Hydrogenophilus thermoluteolus: one gene and its partner. The protein of the gene in region 1 binds, or shares a complex with, the protein of each later gene. Links are inferred from orthologs where the notes say so. Each region holds a gene or a part of one and is shown on either strand. Other genes may lie near its edges. The genes, in order: mnmE and mnmG.

Evidence for each region.
Region 2: the proteins of mnmE (region 1) and mnmG are in contact, whole or in part, in a solved structure (PDB 9HIP), measured with the Escherichia coli proteins. The link is inferred for Hydrogenophilus thermoluteolus from one-to-one orthologs.

What each region holds. Positions count from the first base shown.
Region 1 is NZ_AP018558.1:2,206,769-2,221,073, forward strand. Bases 5,324-8,251 are described here. They hold mnmE (tRNA uridine-5-carboxymethylaminomethyl(34) synthesis GTPase MnmE), read right to left. Parts: upstream 7,488-8,251; coding sequence 6,159-7,487; downstream 5,324-6,158. Other genes in these bases: speD (adenosylmethionine decarboxylase), read right to left, coding at 5,324-5,339; HPTL_RS10730 (sulfite exporter TauE/SafE family protein), read right to left, coding at 5,373-6,149; yidC (membrane protein insertase YidC), read right to left, coding at 7,495-8,251. Outside these bases: HPTL_RS11585 (sigma-54-dependent Fis family transcriptional regulator), read right to left, coding at 1-50; HPTL_RS10705 (sensor histidine kinase), read right to left, coding at 25-2,175; HPTL_RS10710 (DUF4390 domain-containing protein), read right to left, coding at 2,157-2,756; 16S rRNA (cytosine(967)-C(5))-methyltransferase RsmB, read right to left, coding at 2,743-4,068; speE (polyamine aminopropyltransferase), read right to left, coding at 4,080-4,940; more of speD, read right to left, coding at 4,941-5,323; more of yidC, read right to left, coding at 8,252-9,135; membrane protein insertion efficiency factor YidD, read right to left, coding at 9,154-9,372; rnpA (ribonuclease P protein component), read right to left, coding at 9,385-9,789; rpmH (50S ribosomal protein L34), read right to left, coding at 9,786-9,920; HPTL_RS10760 (DUF411 domain-containing protein), read right to left, coding at 10,018-10,464; HPTL_RS10765 (c-type cytochrome), read right to left, coding at 10,482-11,021; HPTL_RS10770 (hypothetical protein), read right to left, coding at 11,032-11,346; HPTL_RS10775 (copper resistance protein B), read right to left, coding at 11,366-12,283; HPTL_RS10780 (copper resistance system multicopper oxidase), read right to left, coding at 12,307-14,175; HPTL_RS10785 (heavy metal response regulator transcription factor), read left to right, coding at 14,263-14,305. UniProt on the Escherichia coli protein: Exhibits a very high intrinsic GTPase hydrolysis rate. Involved in the addition of a carboxymethylaminomethyl (cmnm) group at the wobble position (U34) of certain tRNAs, forming tRNA-cmnm(5)s(2)U34.
Region 2 is NZ_AP018558.1:75,436-89,759, forward strand. Bases 10,192-13,138 are described here. They hold mnmG (tRNA uridine-5-carboxymethylaminomethyl(34) synthesis enzyme MnmG), read left to right. Parts: upstream 10,192-10,680; coding sequence 10,681-12,597; downstream 12,598-13,138. Other genes in these bases: nfo (deoxyribonuclease IV), read left to right, coding at 10,192-10,641; rsmG (16S rRNA (guanine(527)-N(7))-methyltransferase RsmG), read left to right, coding at 12,594-13,138. In the rest of the region: HPTL_RS00360 (EAL domain-containing protein), read right to left, coding at 1-361; HPTL_RS00365 (response regulator), read right to left, coding at 364-1,392; HPTL_RS00370 (MHYT domain-containing protein), read right to left, coding at 1,343-4,726; HPTL_RS00375 (NAD-glutamate dehydrogenase), read right to left, coding at 4,723-9,114; HPTL_RS00385 (DUF1289 domain-containing protein), read left to right, coding at 9,482-9,757; more of nfo, read left to right, coding at 9,781-10,191; more of rsmG, read left to right, coding at 13,139-13,244; HPTL_RS00405 (ParA family protein), read left to right, coding at 13,247-14,050; HPTL_RS00410 (ParB/RepB/Spo0J family partition protein), read left to right, coding at 14,047-14,324. UniProt on the Escherichia coli protein: NAD-binding protein involved in the addition of a carboxymethylaminomethyl (cmnm) group at the wobble position (U34) of certain tRNAs, forming tRNA-cmnm(5)s(2)U34.

The DNA of each region.
Region 1 (14,305 bases):
AGCCAGTCGCGGATCCCCACTTCGTCATCGACGATCAGAACTTTTGCCATCGTCTCCTTCCTCACGGTCGGCTGCGGCAAATGTCAGACGTACTTCTGCACCCTTGCCATCCACCGGTGTCGTCAGCACGATCGCCGCATGGTGATCGTCGACGATCTTCTTGACTACTGCCAAGCCCAACCCAGTCCCTTTGCGCTTCGTGGTGTAGTAGGGTTCGAACGCTTTTTGCTGATACCCTTCGGGAAAACCGATCCCGTTGTCCTGAACGCTCAGTTCGATGCGATCATTCTGACGCACCAAGCGGACAACGATTCTCGGGTCGGCGATCCCCTCCAGAGCGTCTTGCGCGTTTTGCAGAAGGTTGTGCAGCACCTGCCGCAGCTGCCTGGGATCCCCTTCGATCGCCCACGGTCCTTCGCCTTCTACGACGCATTCGACGGGGATCCCGCCCTCTTCGTAGAACACCAAAAGCGACCGGATGAGTTCGGCAAGATCGACACGCGTTTTTTTTGCGTTCGGCATTTTCGCATAATCGCGAAACGCATTGACCATTTCGGTCATCGCTTCCACTTGGTCGATCACCGTTGTCGTGGCGCGCTCAAGGAGCTGGCGCTCTTTCTCGGGCAATTTCTCGGCCAATTTGTACCGTAGCCGTTCCGCCGCAAGACGAATCGGCGTCAAGGGGTTTTTGATCTCGTGCGCGAGCCGCCGCGCGATTTCGCCCCACGCCGCAAGGCGTTGTGCAAGGACGACGTCTGTGACGTCGTCGATCACCACAACCCATCCGCTGGTGGCCTCTGTGAGCGGTGCCACATGAACCACGAAGGTTTTGCCCTTATCCTCGTCGACCCATTCGAAGGTAACTGGGCCGCTCGCAACCGCCATAACTGCCTGTAAGCGGTCGCGCAATGCCGGATTTCCGCGCCAAGCATCGTTGGCGTTGAGCGGGGTCGTGCTTTCGTCCCCGAGCAGCGCTTTCGCGGCCGCGTTTGCGAGCACCAAATGGTGGGTTTCATCGAAGACCAGCACTGCAGTGGTCAAATGGGCGAGCACGGTTTCCAGATAAGCGCGGGCGGCTTCCACCTCGGCATGCGCCCGTGCTTGTTCGGCTTGCGCTTTTGCCAATTGTTCGCTCATGCGATCGAACGAGCGGACGACCCAACCCAACTCGTCTTGGCTGGAAATGCGATCCGCCACGGGGAGGTAACGTCCCTCTGCCAGCGCCCGCGTGCCTTCTTCCAGCGCGAGCAAAGGTGTGATGAAACGGCGCGAAATCTGCAGCGCGATCATCGCGGCGGCAATCCACGCGGTTACCACCGCAACGGAGAGGATCACCAAATAGAGCCGTTGCAACGCCTCGCGACCGTGCGTGATCTGCGCGTATTCGCTTCGTGCCTCCGTGACTTCGTCGATCGCAGTGCGAATCGACGTGGGCACCCGGCGCAGTAACACCATAAAGGCGCTCTCTTGTTCGATCGTTTGCGGGATCCACACCACGACCCTTACCCAAGAACTCTCCTCGGTTTCGACGACGCGATGGCTGGTTTCTTGCAGTTTCGCCAATTGCCATTCGGCTGGAGTGCCCGCTTCTTGCTGCACCCATTGTGGATCTTCGCCAGCAAAACCTTGGACGACCCCTTTACCCGTCAAAATCAGTAAGCCATCGAGCCCCATCTTTTGCCGCCACTGCTCCAAAGTCGCGCCTTGGATGCTGTGCGCGTTTGCGACCCATTCGCTCTGGAGCCATTGCGCCTCTGCCAATAGACGCGCCACTTGGGTATCGATCGCGTGCCGGGCAAGCTGCCCAGCGGCATCTAGGGCACGCTCCACCCGGACGTCGAACCACGCGTCGATCGCGCGCACGACGAAAAAGACCGTGACGCCGTACAAGACCAAGGTAGGGAAAAGCGCCATCATGAGCAGGATGCCCGTGAGTTTTGCACGCAGTCGCGAGCCAAACCGACCCATGCGAACCTGGCGCCACAGATGGACCCCCTGCCGGAGTGCAATCGTCAATAACGCGGCGACCGCGATCGCCGCAAGCCCGAGCAAATAGGGAAACGCTTGAGCGAACAGAACCGTTTCCAAACTGGCCGAAGCGGCCAGCAGGATGACGAAGATCGCCGCGGCAAACCCGACCGCAACGCGCACACTATTTACGCCCAGGGTCGCCATCGGTACGGGGTTCCCGCCCAATCGATGCGATCACGGCTTTCCGTACTGGGAAGCCGTAACACCGGCCCGAGCTCCCGTTCGTCAACCGAAACCGTGACTTCGGCTTCGAGTTCCGGATTCGGTGTCAAGCGATCGCGTTCCAACAGGCGCCAACCGCGCAGGGTGGTCACCGGTGCGATCGCATCATGCCAACTGCCCTGCGCAACGACGCTGCCGTTGTGTTGCAGCCACCAGATGCGCGTTCCAGGTCGGTATTGCAGTTGAAAAGTCCACCGTTTCCCCCAAATAACCTGATCCGTCCACCACCATCGTACCTGAAGCAGGCGGAACGTGATCGCAAAAGGAAACTTCACCCCTTTTTCCAACAGCGACCGCCAAATTGCGGGTAACTCTGCCCACGTGAGTTTGGCATCGAGCACCCACCAACCTTCGGCTTCGCGTAGCGCCGCGTGCGTGATCGTCACGAATTTTTGCTCGTTTTCGGGTTGGGCTGCGAGCGTGCGCCTGCCGGTTTGCAGCCACAAACTCCCTGCGCCACCGATGAGCGCCGCCACGACACGCCGGCGCTTACGATTCGGCAACCTTCTCGATACGCGCATAGTAAAAGCCATCGTGCTGCTCGGTGGGCAAATAGTACCCGTCAACCCCTTCGGTGGGAACCCGCTTAGCGTCGTTGTGGTTGTTCAGAAACTTTGCAATGACCCTTTCGTTTTCTTCGGCGAACACGGAACAGGTGACATAGAGCAGTCGGCCTCCGGGTCGGAGCAAAGGCCACAGTGCAGTCAGAAGTGCTTGCTGCACCGTGCGGAACGTCTCGAGATCGCTTACCCGCCGTAACCATTTGATATCGGGATGGCGGCGCACGACACCCGAACCGGAACACGGCGCATCGAGCAATATCGCGTCGAACGGTCGCCCGTCCCACCATGCGTGCGGTTCGCGGGCATCGCCCACGACCGCTTGTGCGCGCTCACTCAATTCCGGAAAGCGCGCGAGCATCGCGCGGTACCGGTTTTTCTCTTTTTCGACTAGGGTCAAATCGATCGCCGCGCTGTCGAGCAGGTGGAGCGCTTTTCCGCCTGGCGCCGCGCACGCGTCCAACACCCGTTCCCCTGGGCGTACCGCCAATAACGGTGCCGCCCATTGCGCTCCGATATCCTGGATCACCACCTCGTTCCGCACCGGTTCGGGCAGTTTCGTTTCCGCAACGGGTTCTGGCAACCAAATCGCGCCGGGTAACGGATCAAACGGTTCCGCTGCGATCCCCGCTTCCCGCAGTCGTGCGATAACCTCCCTCCGTTTTTCGCTGCTACGGACGCGCAATCCCATCGGCGGATGGGTATTTCCCTGATGCAACACCGTCTGCCAGGCACTTGGGTGGGCAAATTGGATTTTTTCGACCCACCATCGAGGGTGCCGCCAATGCGCCGCGATTGCCTGATCGCTCCGTGCACCCCAAGCTTCGGGTGCCCACTGGGCGCGCTCGCGATCATAGCGCCTGAGGAGTGCATTCACGAAGCCTGCGGCGGCGGTGCGTCGTTTTTTTGCAACCGCAACCGCTTCATGGATCAGCGCATGAACCGGCACACGACCTTTGCGCAATTCGGTGAGCGCAACCAAGAGAAGTGGCCGCACAGTGCGATCGATAGGTCTGCGACTCAATGCCGCCAGTACGGCATCGCCCCAGCCGTAATCACGCAAGGTACTCCACGCAAAATCCTGTACCCTCGCCCATCCTGGGGCCTGAGGGTTGTGCGCGACCATCCGTTGCCACGCCGCGGTGGCACTTTCCCCTCGGATCACGGCGGCGACGATCGCGCTCGCACAATCGAGCGCACCCGCGAGCGTTTCTGGTGCAGCATAATGGCCCGCTGAGTGCGCCTTGTGTTTCACGTGAAACCTTTCTAGGCGATCAAGTCACGAACATATCGGGGCAAAATTCCCCGCGCACGATAATTTTCCCCATCGAGATAGCGCAGGTCCGTAATCCCCCGTGTTGTGATCCGCTCATCGATCCGTTCCGGCGTCATCACCGCACAATCGGTTCCGTTCGATGCCGCGGCAATTCCCCAGAGCGCGCCGTAGAGCGGAATGTAGTGGAAATGGGGATAGACATAACGAAAGACCCGCCGCAAACGGGCCACCAAAGTTTTAATACGCTCTGGCAAATGATCGGGCGAACCGATGTGCAACGACAATAAGCCGTTCTCTCCCAAAAGTAGGGCGCACTGCTGGAAAAAGGGTTCCTGGTAAAGTGCTTCGGCCGGTCCCACCGGGTCGGTGAGATCGAGCACGATCAGATCGTAATCGCGTCGGCCGGATTGGGCCGCTTCCGCAACGAACTGCAACCCATCTTCGATCCGAACCGATACTTTGGGATGATCGAGTGCGCCACGATGGATCGCGTGAAAATACTTTTTCGCCAATTCGATGACTTTTTCATCGAGCTCGACCAGATCGATCGCTTCTATCGAGGGGTATTTCAAAAGCTCCTCGGCAGACCCGCCATCCCCACCGCCGATGATCAATGCGCGACGCGGTTCCGGATGCGCCAATGCCGGTATGTGGATGAGGTTTTCGTGGTAGATGAACTCGTCGGCTTCAGAGGTCATCGCACATCCGTCCAAGCGGAACATGCGGCCATAGAGCGGAGAGATGCCGACTTCAAAGGATTGGTAGCGACTTTGGCCAGATTCGATCAATTCCAGATCGTAATAGTAGCCGGTGACATCGGATAACTTTTCCCAAAACCGTTGCAATGCCATCTACACACCCTCCGTCGGCGGCATTTCGATGTGTCCCCGAACCACACGATGCCCAACGGTCTCAACCGGCGCAAAGACTTCGATCAAACGGTCATAAACCGCCTTTGCAAGCGCTGAATTGTCACGCGAATAATTGCACACATAAACATCCAGGGTGACATTGCGATCTTCCGGCCAGGTATGAATCGCCAAATGCGATTCCGCCAGAACCACCGTTCCGGTCACTCCGGCCGGCTCTCCATTGTCGTAGGTAAACTGGAAGAAATAGTCGCCGAGTACCGTAAGCCCTGCCTCTTTACACGCATCGACACACAGCGTTTGCAACTGAGTCCGTTCTTTGAGGAGCGCGAGATCACAACGGCAACCATAGAGGTCGGCGATCAGATGAAGTCCATTCATCGCAAGTCCCCCATCCGGATAAAATGAAACTTGCTATTGTATCACCCATTCAAACAACAAGCGCAGAATCGTCAATGAAACCACGATCAAAAAGAGTCGCCGCAACCACAACGCCCCGAAGCGAAAGGCAAACCAAGTGCCAAAAAATGACCCAGCCACGTTACACAGTGCCATCCAGATCCCCAGCAGCCAAATGGGTTGCGCCTGCCAGGAAAAAAACGCAATTGCCGCGAGGTTTGTCGATACGTTGCCGATCTTTGCCAGTGCGGAAGCTTGGACGAAATCGAAGCGGAGAAAACGAATAAACGCAAAGATCAAAAAACTCCCTGTCCCCGGGCCAAGAAAACCATCGTACGCGCCAATTACCGCAGACCAGCCGAATGCATACCAGCGCTCACGCGTCGTCAAAGGATGCGCCCGCGCTACCAACCCCATCTCTTTGCGCAGCAGGGTGTAGACCGTCACCGCGATGAGCAAAAAAAGGACGATCGGCTTGACCCATGCCTGAGGAAGCAGCGTCACGGCGGAAGCGCCTAACACAGACCCTACCGCCGCTGCGATCACGACACCGGTAAGGAGCGTCACCGGGATCGCAACACGCCGCAAATAGCGAAATGCGGCAACCGAGGTACCGAAAACCGACGCGATTTTGTTGGTTCCAAAAAGATTGGGGAGGGGTTGATTGGGAAATCCCAGTAGGAGCGCCGGAACCTGGATCAGACCGCCGCCGCCGACCGCGGCATCGATGCTCCCAGCAGCGAATGCGGCGACCCCCATCGCAAGCCACGTGAGCCAATCCCACGCATCCAATTCGATCCCTCACTTCCCGATGCAAAATTGCGAAAAGATCACACCCAGAAGCGCGTCGGCGTCGATACGTCCGGTAATTTCCCCCAGCGCATCGTGCGCCAAGCGGAGCTCCTCCGCCAAAAACTCCCATTGGACGAGCATGGAAAGCGCCTGCGCCAAATGGTGGTCGGCTCGGCGCAACGCCTCTAAATGCCGTTCGCGTGCCAGCCAAACCGATTCCTCGACACCGCGAAATCCTACCCGATCGCGAATGGTGGCGCGCAAACGGTCCAACCCCGATCCCGTCTTGGCCGAGATCCACACCGCAGTCTCAGCGACACGTTCCGGGAACCGATCCGCTTTGTTCCACACCTCGAGGATCGCTTGCGGCGCAATGCCGCGTTCCTGCAACGCCTCGGCCAACGCGCGGTCGTCGATATCGGGTGCGCGAATCCATAAGATCAGATCGGCGCCTGCGATTGCCTGCCAACTGCGCTCGACCCCGATCCGTTCTACCGGATCGTCGGTTTCTCGGACGCCCGCGGTATCCAGGAGATGGACCAGAAGGCCGTCGAGATCGATCGATTCCCGGATCACATCCCGCGTCGTTCCCGGTATCTCCGTGACGATCGCCCGCTCCTCACCAACGAGCGCGTTGAGCAACGACGACTTGCCGACGTTCGGCGCTCCGACGACCGCCACCCGGACACCGTGACGCAGCAGCAAACCTTGGCGGCCTACTTCGAGCCAATGGGCGAGCGCTTGCCGTACCGCTGTGATCCGCGCCGCGACATCCCCTTCGGCGATGAAATCGATCGCTTCGTCGACGAAATCGATCGCCGCTTCCACCCAGACTCGGAGTTCGGTCAGTTGACGATCGAGCGCCGCGACCGCGTGCGAAAAAGCCCCCTGCAACCCTTGCGCAGCAGCACGCGCCGCTGCGCGATGCGTCGCGTCGATCAAATCGGCGATCGATTCGGCTTGCGCCAGATCGATTTTGCCATTGAGAAAAGCGCGTTCGCTGAATTCGCCAGGCCGCGCCAACCGCGCACCCAACGACAAAACACGGGAAAGCACCGCATCGACGACGACCGGCCCCCCGTGACCGTGGATCTCCACCACCGATTCGCCGGTAAATGAATTCGGTTCGGGAAAAAAGAGCAGCAGCCCATCGTCGAGCAGCGACCCATCCTGATCGGTGAGCCATGCGCGAACCGGGCGGCGCGCGGGCAATTCGGTTTTTCCTGCCAGCACACACCCGATGCGATGCGCGTCGGGCCCCGAGATGCGGATGATCGCCACCGCACCGCGGCCCGGTGGCGTCGCAACTGCTGCGATCGTATCGGAAACGGGTTTCACGTGAAACCTAATCGTTGGCCGCTTTGATCGCTTTGTGGCCTAACCCCATCCGCTCCAGCTGGCGGTTGATCCACCACTGTTGCGCAATCGAAAGCAGGTTGTTGGTCAACCAGTAGAGCACCAACCCGGACGGGAACCAGAGGAACATGAAAGTAAAGACGATCGGCATCCCCATCATCAATTTCGCCTGTAACGGATCTGCCGGTTGCGGGTTGAGCCGCATTTGGATGAACATCGTCGCTCCCATCAAGAGCGGCAGAATAAAGTAGGGGTCGCGCGAAGAGAGGTCGGTCACCCACCCGAGCCACGGCGCGTGACGCATCTCGACACTGGCGAGCAGTACCCAATAGAGCGCGATGAACACCGGAATCTGGACCAAGATCGGCAAGCAGCCACCCAATGGGTTGATTTTCTCCTCTTGATAGAGGCGCATCATCTCCTGCTGCAGCCGAACCTTGTCGTCCCCATACGCCTCCTTGATCTTCTGCAACCGCGGCATCACCAACCGCATCTTGGCCATCGACCGATAACTCGCTGCGGACAGGGGATAGAAGAGGGCCTTGATCAGTACCGTCACCAGGATGATCGCCCACCCCCAGTTGCCCGTAAGACCGTGTAGCCACGACAATACCCAGAAAAGGGGCGCAGCAATGAACGTCAACCAGCCGTAATCGACCACCAGATCGAAACCGGGCGCGATGCTTCCCAACACCTTCTGATCCTGCGGCCCGGCATAGAGCCGGGTCGAAGTGGTACCGTCCCCGGTCAAGAGCACACCGGCTTGATAGAGTCCATTCGATAGGCGGCGGAGATAGTATTCCCGTGCGACACCCTCGGGCGGTAACCAAGCGGCGACGAAATAGTGCTGGATCATCGCGAGCCACCCATCCTGCGCTTGGCTCGGATATTCCGCTTTGCCTTCCGCGATCGCTTTGAAATCGATCTTCCGGTACTTCGTCGCTTCGGTATAGATCGCGGGACCCGTATACGTATGTACGCCGAAAACTTGCTGCTCTTCGGCGGGTTTATCGTCACGCAAGAAGTGATAGTAGGTGGTCAGAGGGCCGCCACCGTCGATCTCGTGACGGACGTCGATCAAATAGGAGCCACGCGCGAAGCGCAAAATCTTCCGAACCGTGCGCCCGTCGGCAGTCGAAGCAGTCAATGTCACGGTCAAAGCCGATTGCCCCTCCTGCAAATGCATCGCTTCAGCGGGCAATTGCCAACGGCTGTGGTGGTTGGGCATCCCATCCCCCACCACGCCGGACTGCACCCGATAAGTATGCTTCAGACGGCCATCCTCGAAGAGGATGAACGGTTGATCTTGGCGTTCACGATCGCGGTGGTCTTTCAGCGCCAGAAAAACGATATCTCCACCTTGCTCCGAAATCTCGACCAGATAGCGATCGGTCTCCACCCGCAAGGTTTTGGCAGGGAGTGCATCAGAAGAACGTAGCGCTTTGGCATCGCTTGCGATCTGCTGCGACTCGGTAACCGGCACCTCGTCACGGGTCGCGGAAGGCGACGCTGCCGGTGACGCAGCAGGAGCAGGCGGGGGCACCGGGATGTTTTGACGCACCCACCCTTCCCACAGCATGAACAAAGAAAAAAGAAACACCACCAACAAAATCAAACGCCGTTGTTCCATCGTGCAGCTTTCCTTTCGTTACGGGACCGGATCCTCACCGCCGGGATGCCACGGGTGGCAGCGGCCCACACGTTTCACACCCAACCACAACCCGCGCACCACACCATGACGCTCGACCGCTTCGATGAGATATTGCGAACAGGTGGGTGTAAAGCGGCAATTTTGCCCCAACCAGGGGCTGATGAGGTACTGGTAACCACGCACCAACACGACCAACACCCGCGCAAGCGGATTCATCGACGCAAACCCTTATCCACGGGAATCGACCGTACAGGGGCGTGCCGCGGGTTCCGAGTGCAGCAACCGCATCAGCAAGCGCGCGAACAACACCTCGAGTTCCGCACGCAACATCCGCCGCGTCGCGTCATGGGTAGGCCGCGTCACACGAACCACCAGATCGACCCCGACCGATCGACCCGGCCACACACGGAAAATTTCCCGAATTTGCCGCTTCAACCAATTACGACGGACCGCTCGCTTCGCCACGCGCTTTGCCACCACCAAGCCCAGACGGGCATGTGGCAAACCGTTTTCCCGCCAATGCACACAAAAAAACCGTCCGCACAATTTCTGCCGCGCAGCGAAGACCGCGGCAAAGTGGGACGGTTTCGTCAGACGCGCGGCACGCGGAAAACGCGCGCCTGGCGCACTCATACGGCGAGGCGCTTACGCCCTTTGGCGCGGCGGGCGCGGATCACGGAACGACCGCCGCGGCTTCGCATCCGGACCAGAAAACCATGGGTCCGCTTACGGCGAACTTTGGAAGGTTGATAGGTGCGCTTCATCTTCTTTCCCCGAGACCGATCAAAATCGCGAATTATACCAGGAAAACAAAAACCAAGGAGCGCTACCGCACGCGAACCACGCTACACTACGCCAAGATCAACGATACGCGTGATAGACCTCTGCTTCGCCATTGCGCTGGATCAAAAGGACGTCGTAAGGGTCCTTGCGTCCCTCATACGCCGGACCATCCATCCCCGGAGAACCGATCACCATCCCCGGAACCGCCAAACCCAGCGCGTTCGGCTTCTCCGCGAGCAGCCGTTTGACGTCGGCAGCAGGAACATGGCCCTCGATCACATAACCCTGAACGACGGCGGTGTGACACGAACCATAACGCATGGGCATACCGAGACGACTCCGAACCTCACTATTGCCCACTTCGAACGTTTGAACCTGGAACCCGTTGGCCTGCATATGGGCAATCCACTCTTTGCAGCAACCGCAATACGGGCTTTTCCACACCTTGACGAGCGGCGACTCCTCAGCAAACTCTTTCCCGGAAGCGAAAGAAGAAGTAGCAAGAAAGGAAAGCGCCAAACCCATAAAGACACGCCGTATCATCATCGGTCTCCTTGACGACTGGTCAAAATTCGATATTGATTCTCATTGAGATCCGGCAACCGTTTGAGGAAAGCCACCATGTTCCAAATCCGTTCGTCATCGTGCGTTTTTCCCCACGCTGGCATACCAGATGCCTTGATTCCGTGTTTGATGATCCAAAAATCCCGTCGCGCTGCTGCTTCCTCGCTCAGACCCTGCAAGGTTGCTCGGGGTTCCGTCAATTTGGGAGGGGTTGGATAGAGTCCCAACGTGAAGTCGCTTTCCGCGATACCAGGCGCAAGGTGACAACCGACACACATCGCATCGTAATCGGCTCCTCCCGCCAGCAACCGCTGGGGTGCATCGAGATCCTTGGGTACCTCGATCGTACGTGAAGCCTGTGCGATCGAGCGTTCCCGCACCCACTCCAGCAGGTGGTAGAGCCACTGAGCATGGGGCTCATCGGCCGCCACCGATACCCTGCCAGAGTAGAGCACCCACACTACCACCGCGACCAAAACGACCAGAGCGGAACCAAACCCAAGCAAGCAACGCTTCATCGCCCTTTCCTTACTGATGGTGATTGGATTTCATTTCGCCGCTACCGTGGCCCATCATCCCATTTTGCGGCATCGCTCCTTGCATCCCATGCGGCATCATCATCTCCCTATGCTCCTCTTTCATCATCTCCGCACAACGTGCGATCATCGCCTGCACCACTGGGTCGTCACGGTCACTCCCGGAGTGCATTTGCTGCATCATCGAACAATCCGGCTTTTCCCGGTCGGTGACTGCGTGATGCTGGCTCGGATCATGCGCGTAAACAAGCGCAGCACTGAGGGACAAAACCGCAACGGTGACAAACTTTTTCATTACAAACATCATCGACTCCTTTTACCCACACTCAAAACCAAACACGAAGACCGGCAACGAAACGCGTCTGCCGCGTATCCAACCCTTCCCGACGTGCAAAACTGGCCGTCTTGCCATATTTCCCCGCCCATTCGATCCCAATATAGGGCGCGAATTGGCGATTGAACTCGTAACGGAGGCGAATCCCGACCACGAGATCGGACAATCCGCTCCCTATTCCCCGGTTTTCCTCCGTTTCGCCATAAACGTTGGCTTCCAGCCGAGGTTGCACAATCCAACGTTGCGTCACAAGCAGTTCGTACTCACTCGAAAGCCGAAGTGAGGTCTGTCCCGAAGTACCTAGGTACGCAGTTGCGTCAACCTCGAACCAATAGGGCGCTAACCCTTGAAAACCGAAAGCGAGCCAAGTCCGGTCAGGCCCCGTGCCGCTGTCCTGCCGCACCCCGAGTTGGCTGTCCCAGTATGCTGAGATCGCATGACCCCAAAGGAGCTCTGTACGTGCCTCCTCCAATTTGCCTTTGGCGACGCCACCTTCGGCCTTGAGGACCAAGCGGTCGTAGGTGCCGCCGAACCAGGCTTGCGCGTCATAGGTGGTCGCGTTCCCCTCCTTCGTGTGAACGCGCTCCAGGCGATCGAGGAGCACGGCGCCGAACGCATGTTCATCGGACAGCCGAAGTTGCCGTGGCCCGGGGAGTGCGTAAGGGCCCGACTCCAAAGTCAAGCCATTGGAATACGCGTGCGGATCACGGGCATCGGCGGGGGCGGGGCCCCCCTGCATGTTCATGCTGCCGTGGTCCATGGTGGCGCTCGCGGGCGATTCGGCTCGCGTTGGGGCTGGAGCCGTGCCCGGGTGCCCGGCATGGCCGCCGCCTTCCATCGTTGTTTGCGCCCAGACGGGTGCCGCACCGAGCAACACCAGCGCCGCAGTGAAGAGAGAACAGGGTTTCATGGCGAATCTTCTTTTGATCAGTTTCATGACACGACCACCACGCGAAACATGCCCATGTCCATGTGCAACATCAAGTGGCAGTGCCAAGCCCAGCGCCCCAAGGCGTCGGCAGTCACGAGGAAGCTGACGCGCTGTGCAGGCTGGACGGGCACGGTGTGACGACGCACCAGGAACTGCCCGTCGGGCGTTTCCACCTCGCTCCACAGCCCGTGCAAATGCATCGGGTGCGTCATCATCGTGTCGTTGTGCAGGATGACGCGCACCCGCTCGCCGTACTTCAGATGCACCGGCGTGCTCTTGCCGAACTCGAGGCCGTCGAGCGACCAGGTATAGCGCTCCATGTTGCCGGTGAGGTGCAGCTCGATCTCGCGCTCGGCCCCGCGAGGATCGAGAGGGCCGCCGATCGTTTTGAGGTCGGCCAGCGTCAGCACGCGCCGGCCGTTGTTGCGCAGACCAATGCCTGGATCGTCGAGATTGGTGCGCGGCGTATCCACCCGCATATCCGTGCTTGGACCGTATTCCGTGCGCGCGTGACGGACCGTGGCGCTGGGCTTGGCCAATGCGCCACCGGCCATGCCATGCATCGCGTGGTGACCGTGATCCATGGCCATCGCGCCATGGTTCATGCCGAACATGTTGTGTTTCATGCCAGACATGTCGTGGCCCATCGCCGCATGGTCCATCACGCCCATGGTCGAACCGCCATGCTTCATCACGCTGTGATCCATCGCGCCCATCATGTCGGCCATGGTGAGCCATTCGACAGGGTCGAGTGCAGGAACCGGGGCTTCGAGTCCTTCGCGAACTGCGAGCGTGCCACGGGCAAATCCAGAACGATCCATCGCTTGCGCGAAGATCGTGTAGGCCTCGTCCTTTGGTGTTACCACGACGTCGTAGGTTTCGCCCGGCCCGAAGCGGAACTCATCGACGGTGACGGGCTCGACGTCCTGCCCGTCGCTTTGCACCACCGTCATTTTGAGCCCCGGGATGCGGACGTCGTAGAAGGTGTTGGCCGCGCCGTTGATGAAGCGAAGACGGACGCGTTCGCCAGGGCGGAACAGTCCAGTCCAATTGCCGGCAGGAGTGGCGCCATTCATCAAGTAGGTCAATGTCGCCCCCGAGAGATCGGCGAGATCGGTCGGGTTCATCCGCATCTGGTTCCACATCGCACGCTTCTCGAGCGCACGAGAAAGCCCCATCACGGCAACATCACGGAAGAAGTCAATGACCGTCGGCTGGTGGTAGTTGTAGTAATCGCTCTGCACCCTGAGTTTGGTGAGCACCCGCATCGGGTCTTCGTCGGTCCAGTCGGAGAGCACAACCACATAGTCGCGGTCGGCCCGGATGGGATCGCCTGCGCGCGGCTCGACGATCAGCGCCCCGTACATACCGGTCTGCTCCTGCGTGCCGGAATGCGAGTGGTACCAGTAGGTGCCGGTTTGTTCGAGACTGAACTGGTAGGTGAAGGTTTCGCCCGGGGGGATGCCCGGGAAACTGACCCCAGGCACCCCGTCCATCTGGTAGGGCAGGATGATCCCGTGCCAGTGGATCGAGGTGGCCTCGCGCAGGCGGTTGGTGACGCGGATGGTGACCGTGTCGCCTTCCCGAAGTTTGAGCGTTGGCGCCGGGATGGAGCCGTTGATCGTGGTCGCCATCCTTGGCCTGCCGGTGAAGTTGACCGGCGACTCGGCAACCACCAGGTCGATGTTCGTGCCGCTGAGCACGGGCGCCAAACCCGTGCGCGTCTCGGTCACTCCTTGCGCCGTGGCTCGCCCCCACGGTGATAGGCTTGCGATCACACCCCCCGCGACCAGACCACCGACGAAACGCCGCCGCCCCGCGTTCGGCAATGCGAGCGCGACTTGCGGGAACCGATCTCGATCGTTTCTCATCCAATCCTCCGCTTTATGGCAAAAGGGAAAAGGCAACGCGATCGTAATCGTTCGCTCCTTGCGCGCACGTGACAGGAAGATGACAAAATGGTCAGAAAACTCCTTTTGATCGAAGACGAACCCAAAACCG
Region 2 (14,324 bases), 2.1 Mb from region 1 along the record:
GGGTGAGGCGGATGCAGCTTGCCGGTTCATAGACCGCGTTGGGTAGAAAGTTGATCGAAAGCCGGGCTGTAAGTCCCAGGCGCTTCGCCGTTGCAATCGCCAGGACTCGGCAGGTCTGGTCGAAGTGGTAGCGATTGCTCTCGGTGACTTGGCTGAGCACCGTTGCCGCCCCTTCGCCGTTGGCGCCGCGAACGAGCGCTTCGTAGGCGAAGAGGGTTCGGTGCGCGGCGTCTACTATGGGCTGAAACGCCATGCGCAAGGGGATATGTAACTGAGCGTTTTCCCCACGGCAACGCAGGCACCCCTGAATGGACGCGTCGCTGTCGGCGAAAAAGGTTTCGAGAAAAGAGGGTGTGCTCATCATTACGCCTCCATGGGGTTTTCGACGTCAACCTCATCCCGCCACTGGTTTTGGATTTCCTGTGCCGCGTCTAGGTTGTCCAGAAACGCCGTCACGGCTTCGGGCCAGAAGTGGCGGCCGCTCTCCTCACGCAGGAGGGCGACTGCGCGGTCGATCGACCACGCCGGTTTGTAGGGGCGGGCGCTCGTCAGGGCGTCGAAGACGTCGGCCACGGCAACGATGCGCGCTTCGATGCTGATCGTTTCGCTTTGTTTTCCGTAGGGATAACCGCTGCCGTCCCATTTTTCGTGGTGTTCGAGCGCGATGCGACGCGCCATTTGCAGCAGGCTCGATGGGTCTTCACCGATGATCGCGGCGCCGATTTCGGGATGGGTACGCATCACACGCCATTCGTCGGCATCCAGTTTGCCCGGCTTGAGGAGGATATGGTCTGGAATCCCGATCTTGCCGATGTCGTGCATCGGCGCTGCGGCAAACAGTTGTTCGCTCCATTCGCGCGGGGCGCCGAGCGCTTCGGCGATCAGACGGCTGAAGTGGCTCATGCGGATCACGTGGCGCCCCGTTTCGTTGTCTTTGTATTCGGCGGCGCGCCCTAACCGCTGAATGATGGCGAGCCGCGTGCGTTCCAGCTCGTCACGGGCCACCAGGCTGAGGTGGGTGCGGACGCGCGCAAGCAACACCGGCGGCGAAATCGGTTTGGTGAGGTAGTCGACGCCACCTGCGGTAAACCCTTCCGTTTCGTGGATCGGGTCGCCCAGCGCGGTGCAAAAGAGGATAGGAAGATGCCGGGTTTCTGGGTTCGAGCGAATGCGTCGCGCCACTTCGAATCCGTTCATCTCCGGCATCATCACGTCCAAGACGACCAAATCGGGCACGCTTTCGGCAACGCGCTGCAGGGCTTCGGTGCCGTTTCGGGCAAAGCGGAGGCGATAGTGGGGGGCCAGAATCTGACGCAGGAGTTGGAGATTCGTGACTTCGTCGTCAACGAGGAGCAGTTCGGGTTGCGGGGTTGTGGGAAAGCGGGTCTCCATCCGGCAGGTCTCCTGGTGTTGGGGCAGTGCGGACGAGCATTTCTGCTTGGGCAAAATCGAAGGCGTCGAGCGCTGTGTTGAGATTGTGCCACAGGCGGGGATGCGTTTCGCGGATTGCGTCGAGCGCCGGGCCGGTGATTTCGCCACGCCGGATCATAGCAAGGAGTGCTTGACGGTCCGCGTCGGGTAGTGGCGTGGGATCGCATTGGGTAATACGCTCTGGCCGATGTAACCCGTCCGGGTGTTGGGTGGCGGTCAGTGCCGCAAGCGCATGCGCCGTGGCACGCACCGTGGCGACAAAGGTATCGAGCGGAGCTTCGCGCGCTGTGCTGTCGGCGGTGTGGCGTTCTAACGTTCGTGCCAAGTGTGCTAGGCGGGGCAGGGCCAGATTGGCTGCCGTGCCAGCAATTCGGTGCCATTCGGCAGCGGACCAGTCGCGAACCGCGTCGACCGCTTGCGGTACCGTATCGAGCCATGTTTGGGCTTTGGTCAGCCAGGCGTCGCGCCACAGCGCTTGACCCTGTTCGGGGTCGATCAAGCCAAAAGCGGCCTCTGGTGCGTCGATGGTGTTGTCTGGGGAGGTCTTTTCGTGGGCCCGGAGGCGGTCGCGCATCTCCACAAGGGGTTGCAAAACGGCGATCAGCTCCCGTTGTTGGAGCGGTTTCGCCAAAAAGGCGTCGAAACCCGCTTCGTGGCAGGCGTCGCGCTCTTCTTGCGCCACTTGTCCCGTGAGGGCGATGAGGGGCAGCGGCGCCAATCCCATCGCTCGTTCGAAATGGCGGATGGCACGCGCGGTGGTGATGCCGTCGCCATCGGGCATTCGTAGGTCGAGCAGCCCAGCAACCCAACGGTCGGGACAGGCGGTATAGTGGGCGAAAAAGGCATTGCCGCTGGCCACACAGGTGACCGCGGCGCCCAGGCGCGTAAGGAGCGCTGCGAGCAGTTCCCGGTTGAGGGCGACGTCGTCGGCAGCAAGGATCGATTTGCCGGCAAGCAAAGCAGCTGCGCTGTCGCCGATGGCGTGGGGTAGCGCTTCGTCGGGACAGTCGGTTTCGGGTAGCGGAGTGAGCGGGAGCGTGAGGGTAAAGGTGGCGCCGGCTCCCGGGGTGCTCGCGACCTGTACGTCTCCGCCCATCGCCCGCGCAAGATCGCGGACGATCGCAAGTCCCAGTCCGGTGCCGCCATGGCGGCGCGTGGTGACCTCTTCGACTTGCACGAACGGGGTGAAGATCTCCTGTTGCTTGGCGGGTGGGATCCCTGGGCCGGTGTCGCGAACGAAGAGCACAAGTGTTTGGCCATCCCACTCGGCACCGAGCGCGATTTCCCCCTGTTCGGTGAATTTGAGGGCGTTGTTGAGCAAATTACCGAGTATTTGCCGCAGCCGATCACCGTCTGCCGACCAGCAGCGAGGCAAATCATTCGGTAAAGACAAGGTGAAGCGCAGCCCTTTCTGGCGCGCGAGCAGCGCGTAGTGGCTGGTGAGTTCGTGCAGGAGGCGGTCGAGGCGTGTGGGAGTGGGACGGAGCGTAAATGCGCCCGCTTCGAGTTTCGCCAGGTCGAGGAGATCGTTCAGGAGCGTGAGCAGCGTGCGCCCCGCAGCGAGGATGGCCGAGGTGCGTTCCTGCAGCCGTGTGTCTTCGGGGTGGTCTTGTTGGATCAGTTCGGCAAAACCGAGTACCGCGTTGAGCGGGGTGCGAATTTCATGCGAAATCGCCGAGAAGAAGCGGCGCTCTCGGGCCAGCGCGACCTCCAGTTCCTGCTTTGCCTGTTCGAGTGCGTGTTGCGTTTCGATCTGCGCGGTGATGTCGATAGCAAGCTTCAACACATGGTCGATCGTACCGTCGAGGCGGCGCATCGGTTGGTACCAACCGTGCAGATGGCGAATTTTTCCCTCTTTCGTTTTGCGGGGAAAGGTGCCCTCGATCGTTTCGCCTTGGCGCAACCGTGCCCAGAAGGTGTCGCGCGCTTCTTGAGGGTAGTCGTCCGGCCATAGCGATGTATGGGCTTGACCGATGAGCGCCTCGGGGGAATAGCCAAGGGTTTCGGCAAGGCGCGCATTGATTTCCAGAAAAACCCCATCAAGGGAGAGGCGGGCGCGAAGGAGCAGTCCATCGATCGCGCGTACGAGTTGCGCTAGCGTCTCTGCCTGGGTTTCGATGGGCGTGAGGTCGGAGAGGACCAGATCTACTTCATCTCCTTCACTACCGAGCGGGGTGACCAAAACGCGGACGGAAACCCGACGGACGCTGCCGTCGGGTAAATGGAGCGTCAAGGTATCGGTGATTTCGGGTTTTTCTCGAGAGAGCGCCGCGGAGAAGCGCGCCAAAATTTCGCTACGCGATTGCGGCGGTAGAAAATCGAGCAGAGACCCTTTGCCCGCCAAATAGCGTGCAGGCGAAAGCCCCGTGAGCGTTTCCAACGCGCGCGATGCCCAAATGCGGGTGATCTGACCACGATGGATTCGAAAACGGACGATGGCAAATGGGAGGTGGTCAAGCAGTTGGTGAAAGAGCGCTGCGCGCTGGGCTGCGCGCTGGGCGGTGGCGCGCCATCCGAAGATCGCGAAGAGACCACCAAAGAAACCGAACACGACGAGCAATACGACCACGATCGCGAGCGCCAGTGGCCAATTGAAGCCTTGCCCGGGTTGCCAATCGGCAACCGGTTGCCCAATGAAGAGGGTGCCTGCCATCGCCGTGTAGTGCATTGCGCTGATCGCCAATCCAATCACTGTGCCCGAAACCACGACGCGCGGCAGGCGATGGAATCGCAACCACCCACGATGGAAGTGCAAAAAGAAAGCGAGGCACGAAAACGCAACGGCAACGACGATCGAGAGCAGAAACCACACGGGGTGGTAGCGGATTTCGCCCAACGTGATCATTCCGGCCATCCCGGTGTAGTGCATCGCGCCGATACCGGCGCCGACCAGCACCCCGGCCACGAGGAGGTCGCGTGTCGTGACGCTACGGTGGCGCAGCAGGCGCAAACCCACCCAGGCGGCAAACAGACTGGGAACGACCGAAAGCGCAGTCGGCCCGAACGCGTAGGTGACGGGTTGGCAGACGTCTGCAGCCAGCATCCCGATGAAGTGCATGCTCCATACGCCGAAGCCCAGCATCGGCACGGCGAAAAGAAATGAGGCGTGGCTGAGGCGCGGGCCAAAGCGTTCTGGATGGCGCGCGAGCGAAAGGAGTTGCAGCGCTCCAATGCCAGCTAGGACTGCAATCGTGACCGAAAGGGCGACGAGCAGGGGTTGGTACCGGACGGGCGCAAGAGGGAGCCCCTGCTCCGGCCAGGCAAAGAAAAGCGCGAAGAGTTCCGATGCGCTCATTTCCCCTGAAGCGCCCAATAGACCGCGGCTACGGCTTCGAGCGGTTGCCCCGTCTCCTGTGCCAGCGCGGCGAGTGTGAAGAGTGCCGACGCGGTGGGGAGCCACGCCAACTCGGTGGCGAGCGCTTCGGAAAGACCCGCGCGTTGCCAGCGTTCGATCGCCTCGACCCGAATCTGCGCCAAGTTGGGCTGGGTGGCTTCGCGCCAAAGCGAGCGCAGCGTGTTTGCGGCCGCTTCGAGTGTCGGGAGCAGCGCATCGCCGGTTTGTTGCTGCCAAGTGGGTTCGGATAGGAACCCGGTTACCGCTTGGCGGCAGTGGTTCCGTAGCCAGGTGAGCGCCTCGTACCGTGTCGCTTCGGGTATTGCGCCTGCCAGCGCGTCGATTTCGGCCAGCCGTACTTCAAGGGCGAAGAGGTGCCAAACGAGTGTGAAAGCGCGCGCGATTTCGGGTATCGCGGCGCCGGTTTCTTGCGCCAGTTCGTCGACGGTGGTGATGCCCAGACGGTCGATGAGTCGATTGGTCCAAAGCGTTGCGACGATCTCCCGCCGTAAGGGGTGTTCATGAAGCGTTTCGCCCAAGTCGTCAGCCAGTTCGGAAGGGAAGTAGCGCGGGTAGTCACGGGCCAGGAGCGGGTCGTCGAGACAGGCGCTCGCAAGTAGCGCCGCTTTCACTTCGAGTTTGGCGTACGCAAGGAGCACCGAGAGTTCCGGACGAGTGAGGCCCACGCCGTTCTCTTCGCGCTCGGCCATTTCGACGTCGCTCGGGATCCGTTCCAGGCAACGGTCGAGCAGTTTTTCAGCGACCAGCCGCGAGATGAAATGGCGCCACGCCGGCCAACCGTGCCCACCGCGCAACGCATCGAGCGCGATCGCTTCGGTTTGGGTGAAGTTGTCGTGTAGCACCGCTTGGACCACGGCGTCGGCCATACCCATGAAGCGGGCGTCGCGTGTTTCGGCGGCGATTTTTCCGTGTTCTACGCCGAGCCCGAGCGCGATCTTGAGGTTCACTTCGTGGTCGGAGCAGTCGACGCCGCCCGAGTTGTGGATCGCGTCGGTTTCGATGCGCCCCCCTAGGAGCGCGTATTCGACCCGCGCCCGTTGGGTAAAGCCCAGGTTTCCGCCTTCGCCGACGATGCGGCAGCGCAATGTGTTGGCGTCGACGCGCACGGCGTCGTTCGCGCGGTCCCCTGCCTCCGCGTGGCTCTCCGTACTGGCTTTGACGTAGGTGCCGATTCCGCCGTTGTAGAGCAGGTCGACCGGAGCGCGCAAGATCGCTTGGATCAGTTCGGGTGGGGTAAGCGCCGTTACCGTTTCCGGAAGTCCCAACGCGGCGCGCGCTTGCGGTGAGAGCGGGATGCGCTTCGCCGTCCGCGGCCAGATCCCGCCCCCTTCGGAGAGACAGTCGCGGCGGTAGTCGTCCCAACTGGAACTGGGGAGGCGAAAGAGCCGTTCCCGCTCCCGGTAGCTGATTACGGGGTCGGGATCGGGATCGATGAAGATGTGGCGGTGGTCGAACGCGGCGATGAGTTTGAGGGTGCGGTGCGCGAGCATCCCGTTGCCGAAGACGTCGCCGGACATGTCGCCGATTCCGACGACGGTGATCGGCTGGGTGGCGATGTCGATTCCCAGTTCGCGCAGATGGCGTTCGATCGCAACCCAGGTGCCGCGTGCCGTGATGCCGAGTTTTTTGTGGTCGTAACCCACCGAGCCACCGGAGGCGAACGCGTCACCGAGCCAGAAGCCATATTCGGAGGCGATGGCGTTCGCAGTGTCGGAAAAGGTGGCGGTTCCTTTGTCGGCGGCAACGACCAGGTACGGGTCGTCGTCGTCGTGGCGAACCACCTGGGGCGGCGGGACGATTGTTCCTTCGACGCGGTTGTCGGCAAGATCGAGGAGGCCGCGCAGGTAGGTGCGGTAGGCATCGAGCCCGGCGGCTTGCCACGCAGCGCGATCGTGGGTGGGGGCAGCGTTACGGACGATGAAACCCCCTTTGGCGCCCGTGGGGACGATCAGCGCGTTCTTGACGAGCTGTGCCTTCATCAGCCCCAAAATTTCGGTGCGGTAGTCGTCTTTGCGATCCGACCAGCGCAGCCCGCCGCGCGCGACCGGGCCGCCGCGCAGATGGACCCCTTCGACGTTGGGGGCGAAGACGAAGGTCTCGCGCCACGGTTTCGGGTCGGGAAGGAAGTCGATCGTCTGCGACGCGATCTTGAGTGCCAGCCACGGACGTGGGGTTCCGGCCTCGTCTTCGCGGTAGAAGTTGGTGCGAACCGTGGCGTCGAGCGTGGCGAGAAACGCGCGGGCGATGCGTTCTTCGTCGAGGGTGGGGAGTTGCTCGATGAGCGCGGCGAGCCGTTCGCGCCATTCTTGGTACGCCGCGGCGTGGTCGTGCGTTCGTTTTGGGTCGAAACGGGCGTGGAACGCTTGGGTCCAGGCTCGAACGAACGCCGGATGGCGTAAGACCATTTCCAGAATGTAGTTGGGGGTGAACGGTAGCGCGCTTTGCTTGAGCCACGCGGCGTAGGCGCGCCACAAGAGCGCTTCGCGCCAGGTCAAGCCGGCTAGGGTCACCAGCCGGTTGTAGCCGTCGCAGTCTGCGCGGCGGGCCCAGAGCGCGTGGAACGCAGCGATGAAGCGTTCGATGTCCTCGGGCTTGGGCGGATCCCCCCATGCGATAGTGAGTCGTAGATCGTGTAGCCACCACGAACCGGCGTCGGTTCGGATCTCGTCGGCGTTTTCTTCCAGAAGCCGCGCGCCGAGGGATTCCAGAAGGGGGCTGAGGTCAGCGAGGAGCGCTGGGGCGAAGCGGTGCCACAGACGCAATTGCCAACGCGGTTCGGTTTCGCTGGGGGCGGGGTCTGGTTCGAGCGTGAGCCAGAGGTTGCAATCGTCGGGGAGCTGTGCGAGCGCGAGGAGATCCGGCGCGATCACCTCGGGACGCCAACGGCGTTGGGCAACGGCGTCGAAACCATGGTGGAAAGAGGCCCATGCGCGTTCGCTGAGCCGTTTGGGCGCGGCGTTGTGCAGCGCTTGCCAGAGCCGCTCGCGCCAAGGCAACGCAATCGCGGCAACGGTACGCTCGAGCTGCGCTTCGTCCCAGGTGAGGTCCAGTGTGGGTTGGGGCAACCAGAAGCGGAACCAGACGCGGGCCGTTGCCGAATCGGTGAAGATGACTTCAGCGTCGGTGTTTTGCGCGCCGAATGCAGTTTCGAGGTGGTTTTGGATTGCCAGGCGGGTTTCGGTGTCGTACCCGTCGCGCGGCGTGATCAGTTGCACCGAGACGAAGCGACCGAAGGTGTCGCGGCGCGTGATCAGACGGATCTGACGCCGCTCCTGCGCGCGGAGGATCGCCTGGGCATGGGCGCTCCAGGTAGCGACGTCCACTTGGAACGCCTCGTCGCGCGGGTAGAGGTCGAGCACCAGCGCAAGCGCACGCTCCAGGTGGCTGCCTGGCCGTGCGCCGACCGCCTGTTGTACCGCTGCCGCTTTGTGGCGCAGCAGCGGGAGTTGCGCGACGGGGTAGCGGTACGCGGTTGCGGTCCACAACCCCAGGAAGCGCCGTTCGCGCACCGCGGTTCCGCTGGCGTCGCGTTCCCAGACCAGGATTTCGCTGGGGTAAGCGTAGCGGTGGACGATCGCGCGCTGACTGCCCTGCGTGATCAACATCGGTTCGGGATAGTGCAGCAAGAGTTCGCGCGCTGGCGCAGGCAGCCGCGCGAACGATTCGGAGTATTCCGAGCGGGCGCTGCTGTCGCGCAACACCCCCAGACCACTGCCCGGAATGCGCCGCAGTTGAACGGAATCGCTATTGCGCTCCACTTGATAGTCGCGACACCCCAGGAGCACGAAGTGACCCGAAGCGACCCATTCCAGGAGCGCTTGGCATTCGCGTACCCAGGTGGGATCGGATTGCGTGCCGCACCAGCGCGGCAACAGTGACGCAGTGACGTTGGCGCGCTCGCGCATCAGTGGCCAGTCGTCACTCGCCGCCACCGCTTGCAGGAACCCTTCCGTGAGCGCCGCTTCGAGCGTGGCGCGCGCCGCTTTCGGGAGCGGCTCGCAGATGAAGAGCATCCACGATTCGGGTTGGCCATCGGCTGCGGTGACCACGGGATGGAAGGCAAAGCGCGGGCGAATTCCGGCGCGGTCGAACGCGATGAGGGCGGTGGCGAAAAGGAGCGGCCGGTCGGGCTGTGCGATCGCGAGCGCTTCGCCTTCCCCGTCCGGGAGCGAGACCCGTTGCCATCGCCATCGCCAGCCCTGTTGCTCGGGCGGTTGCTGGGCGGTGACCGCGAGGTGTTCCGCCCATTCGGTCAAATGGGCTTCGCTGACAGCGTCGTTGGGATCGAGCGCTTGCGCCAACAACGGGACGATGACGGCTGGCTCCACGGGGCTCCTCCTGGTTCGTTTACAGCGTTATTATCGGCGCATTGCGCCCATCAGGCGTTCTGCGGCTTCCATTTCGACACGGCGACGATCGCGATCAGCGCGAACAAAAAGCCCGGGACGATTTCGTAAAGGTCGAAAATGCCGCCCGAGAGCTGTTTCCACACGACCACCGTGACGCCGCCGACGATGATCCCGGCAAATGCGCCGGCACGACTCATCTTAGGCCAGAGCAGGGCCAAAATCAACGTCGGTCCGAACGCGGCACCGAAGCCGGCCCATGCGTTGCGCGCTTATTCTGGTAGTGTAACGGGTTCGATTGGGAATTCGGGTCGTCTGTGGATCCGGTAGAGAACGGGAGCACCTATCGATGCAATCGCCCTGTATCCAAGTCTGCCGCATCGACGACACCACCGGGTGGTGTGTCGGCTGCGGGCGTACCCGCGACGAAATCGCGCGTTGGGGGACGGCGAGCAACAGCGAACAAGCCCGTATCTGGCAGCAGTTGCCGGAGCGGCTGGCGACTTTGCGTAACCGGCACGACGCCGAATCGTGGGGCGGGGATGCCGAGACGGGGTGTCTGGGTCTCTGTGATCCCGATTACGACGCGGGTGTCTGTCGCAGTTGCGGTCGGACGCTCTCGTAGGGTAGTGGGAAGCGAGGACGGTTATGGCGAAATATGTGGGTGCGCACGTGAGTGCGGCAGGCGGGGTCGAAAATGCACCGCTCAACGCCGCAGCGATCGGGGCAAACGCGTTTGCCCTTTTTACCAAAAATCAGCGCCAGTGGGTTGCGAAACCCCTGAGCGAACACAGTATTGCGGCGTTTCGTGCCAACCTGGAACGGGTGGGGATCCGCGCGGAACACGTACTGCCCCATGACAGCTACCTCATCAATTTGGGCCACCCCGAACCCGAGGGGTTGGCGAAATCGCGTGCTGCGTTCGTCGATGAGATGCAGCGTTGCGCACAACTGGGCCTGCGCTATCTCAATTTTCACCCTGGGGCGCACCTGGGCAAAATCAGTGAGACGGAATGTTTGGCGCGGGTGGCGGAGTCGATCGATCTCGCGCTCGACGCAGTGCCGGAGGTGGTCGCCGTGATCGAGATTACCGCCGGACAAGGGAGTAACGTCGGCTACTCCTTTGAGCACCTTGCTCAGATCATCGATCGGGTGCAGGACAAAGCGCGGGTCGGGGTTTGTCTCGACACCTGTCACATGTTCGCAGCGGGGTACGACTTGCGTACCTGGGAAGCGTGCGACGCCGTCTTCACGCAATTCGATCGGACCGTGGGGTTTCGTTATCTGCGCGGGATGCACTTGAACGGTTCGAAGGCCAAACTCGGAAGCCGGGTCGACCGCCACCACGCGCTGGAACAAGGCGAACTGGGGCTCGAAGTTTTTCGCTACATCATGAACGACCCCCGTTTCGACGACATCCCCATGGTGTTGGAGACGATCGACGAGTCGCTCTGGCCCGAGGAGATTCGACTGCTCTACCGACTTCAGGAGTCTGCGGGCTTGTCGTGATAAAATAATCTGTTTTTCGAAAGCCTTAGCGAAAACACCATGCACTTTCCCGAACGCTTCGACGTCATCGTCGTCGGCGGTGGCCATGCCGGAACCGAGGCGGCGCTCGCGGCTGCGCGGCGCGGCGCGAAGACGTTGCTGCTTACCCACAACCTCGACACACTGGGGCAGATGAGCTGCAATCCGTCGATCGGTGGTATCGGCAAAGGCCATCTCGTCAAAGAGGTCGACGCACTCGGTGGCGCGATGGCGCTGGCCACCGACGAGGCCGGGATTCAGTTCCGCACGCTGAACGCGAGCAAAGGGCCCGCGGTCCGGGCCACACGGGCGCAAGCGGATCGGGTGCTTTATAAGAAAGCGATTCGCAAGCGGCTCGAAAACCAACCCAATCTGTGGCTGTTCCAGCAAGCGGTCGACGACGTCGTGCTGGCGGGCGACGCGGTTGCCGGGGTCGTGACGCAGCTGGGGATCCGGTTCGACGCGCGTGCCGTAGTTTTGACCACCGGTACTTTTTTGAACGGCTTGATCCACGTCGGGTTGCAGCACTACGCGGCGGGGCGTGCGGGGGATCCGCCAGCGATCGCGCTGGCTGCGCGTTTGGCCGAATTGGGTCTGCCGAAAGGGCGATTGAAAACGGGAACCCCGGCGCGGCTCGACGCGCGCACGATCGATTTCAGCAAGTGTCAAGTCCAACCGGGTGACGACCCAGAGCCGGTCTTCAGTTTTATGGGCAGCCGGGCGATGCACCCCAAACAACTGCCCTGCTGGATCACGCGGACCAACGAACGCACGCACGAAATCATTCGCGCCAATCTCGACCGTTCGCCGATGTATTCTGGGGTGATCGAAGGGATCGGTCCGCGCTACTGCCCGTCGATCGAAGACAAGATTCACCGTTTCGCCGACAAGACCGGCCACAACGTCTTCCTGGAACCCGAGGGGCTGGAGACGAACGAGATCTACCCCAACGGGGTTTCGACGTCGCTGCCGTTCGACGTGCAGTATGCGTTCCTGCGCACCATCCCCGGGCTGGAAAACGTCCATATCCTGCGCCCGGGGTACGCGATCGAATACGACTTTTACAACCCGACGCACCTCAAGGCGACGCTCGAAACCAAGCACTTCCACGGACTCTTCTTCGCCGGTCAGATCAACGGCACCACGGGTTACGAAGAGGCGGCGGCACAAGGGCTGTACGCGGGCGCGAATGCAGCCGCTTACGCGCTCGAGCAGGAACCGCTGCTGCTAACCCGCGACCAAGCTTACCTGGCGGTGCTCGTGGATGATCTGATCACCCGCGGGGTCACCGAGCCGTACCGGATGTTTACGTCGCGTGCCGAATTCCGGTTGCAACTGCGCGAGGACAATGCCGACCTGCGCCTCACCGAAATCGGCCGTCGACTGGGGCTCGTCGATGATGTGCGCTGGGAAACTTTTTGCCGCAAGCGGGAGGCGATCGAACGGGAAGTGGCGCGGTTGAAGGCGACGTGGTTCGTGCCTTCGCGCGACGCCGAGCGTGTCGTGCAGCATCTGGGAGAGCCACTCACCAAGGAGGCGACCGCGTTCGACCTGCTGCGGCGTCCGAACGTCCGGTATGCCGCGCTTGCTGCGCTCTTGCCCTCGGTAAACGAAACGGAGACTCCGCATCGCGACGACGCGCTGACGGAAGCTGCGATCGAACAGGTGGAGATCGCAGCGAAGTACGCTGGATATCTGGAGCGGCAAGCGGTCGAAGTAGCGCGCCTCCAAGCCGCTGAAGCCGTACGCATCCCCGAAGGGTTCGACTACGATTCGGTTCCTGGGCTTTCGGCCGAAATACGCCAAAAACTCGCGGCGCAGCGGCCCGTAACGCTCGGGCAGGCGAGCCGCATCCCCGGCGTGACGCCCGCAGCGATCTCGATCCTCCTGGTGTGGTTGCGGCGTAACGGCTTAGTCCGTGACGAGGCCAACGGATGAACGACGCGCAAGCCCGAACGTTGCTCGCAGACGGCGTTGCGATCCTCCTTCCTGACGCTCCAGCGACATTGGTCGATCGGCTTTGGCACTTTGTTGCGCTGCTCATGAAGTGGCGACGTGCGTACAATCTGACTGCGATCACGGCGCCGGAAGCGATCGTGACCCACCACATCCTCGATGCGCTGACGCTGTGGCCGTTCGTCGCGAATGCGCCGCGGTTGCTCGATGTCGGCACCGGCGCGGGGCTGCCTGCGGTTCCGTTGGCTTTGGCTGCTGAGGCGCTCGACGCGCCACTTGTGGAAGTGGTTGCGCTCGATGCCGTCCGCAAAAAAGCGGCGTTCGTGCAACAATGTGCGATCGAACTGGCGATGCCGCGTTTGACGGTGGTGGCGGCAAGGGTCGAAACGTGGCAGTCGACGGTACCATTCCCGGCGATCACCTCACGGGCGTTTGCAGCGGTCGCCGACTTCGTGACGTGCACGCGCCGCCACCTGGCGCCCAATGGACGCTGGTTCGCGATGAAGGGTGCCGAATGGAGCGAAGAACTCGCGGCGCTCCCCGAAGGGGTCCGTGTGGTGGCGACGACGCCGGTCACCGTACCGTTTCTCGATGCCCGCCGAGCGGTCGTGGTTTTGCAGGAGGCGTGACGATGGGCTATGTCTTTTGTGTCACCAATCAAAAAGGGGGCGTTGGCAAGACCACGACTGCAGTCAATCTGGCTGCGGCGCTTGCGCAGCAAGGGCGGCGGGCGCTTTTGATCGACCTCGATCCGCAGGGCAACGCCACGATGGGAAGCGGGATCGACAAGCTGGCGCTCACCGAGTCGGTCTATCCGCTGCTTTTGGGGCTGACGACATTACCGCGTGCCCGCGTCCGCGCAGAAAAGGCAGGGTACGACGTCGTGGGGGCGAACCGAGAGCTCGCCGGTGCCGAAGTCGAGCTCGTCGAACTGCCCCGCCGCGAATACCGCCTGGCCGACGCGATCGCACCGTGGGTGGCGCACTACGACCTCGTACTCATCGATTGCCCGCCGTCGTTGTCGCTCTTGACCCTCAACGCGCTCTGCGCAGCGCACGGTGTGATCATTCCGATGCAGTGTGAATATTTCGCGCTCGAAGGGCTTTCGGATCTCGCCAATACCATCAAACGGGTGCGCAGCGGCTTGAATCCCAAGCTCGAGATCATCGGTCTGCTGCGGGTGATGTTCGACCCGAGGGTGACGCTGCAACAGCAAGTGTCCGAAGAGTTGGCACGCCACTTTGGCGAAACAGTCTTTCAAACGGTGATTCCGCGCAACGTCCGCCTGGCAGAAGCCCCAAGCCATGGACTCCCCGGTGTCTGTTACGATCCGCGCTCGACTGGCGCGAAAGCCTACCTGGCGTTCGCGGAAGAGCTCATCACCCGTTTGGGACTGGCGGAATCGTCGCCAACGGTTGGAGAATCGGTAACATGAGTCGCAGTAAGAAAGGGTTGGGGCGCGGCCTGGACGCGCTTTTGGGTGCGATGAGCAGTCAGCCGGCGCAAGGCCCTACGGCGGACGGCGAAGCGCGCGTGGTCGCGCTGCCCGTCGATCAGCTCGTACCGGGGCGCTACCAGCCGCGCAGCCGCATGGATCCTGGTTCGCTCGAAGAGTTGGCGGCGTCGATCCGGGTGCAAGGGGTGATGCAACCCGTGGTGGTGCGCCCGAACGGCGTCGGGCGCTACGAAATCATCGCGGGCGAACGGCG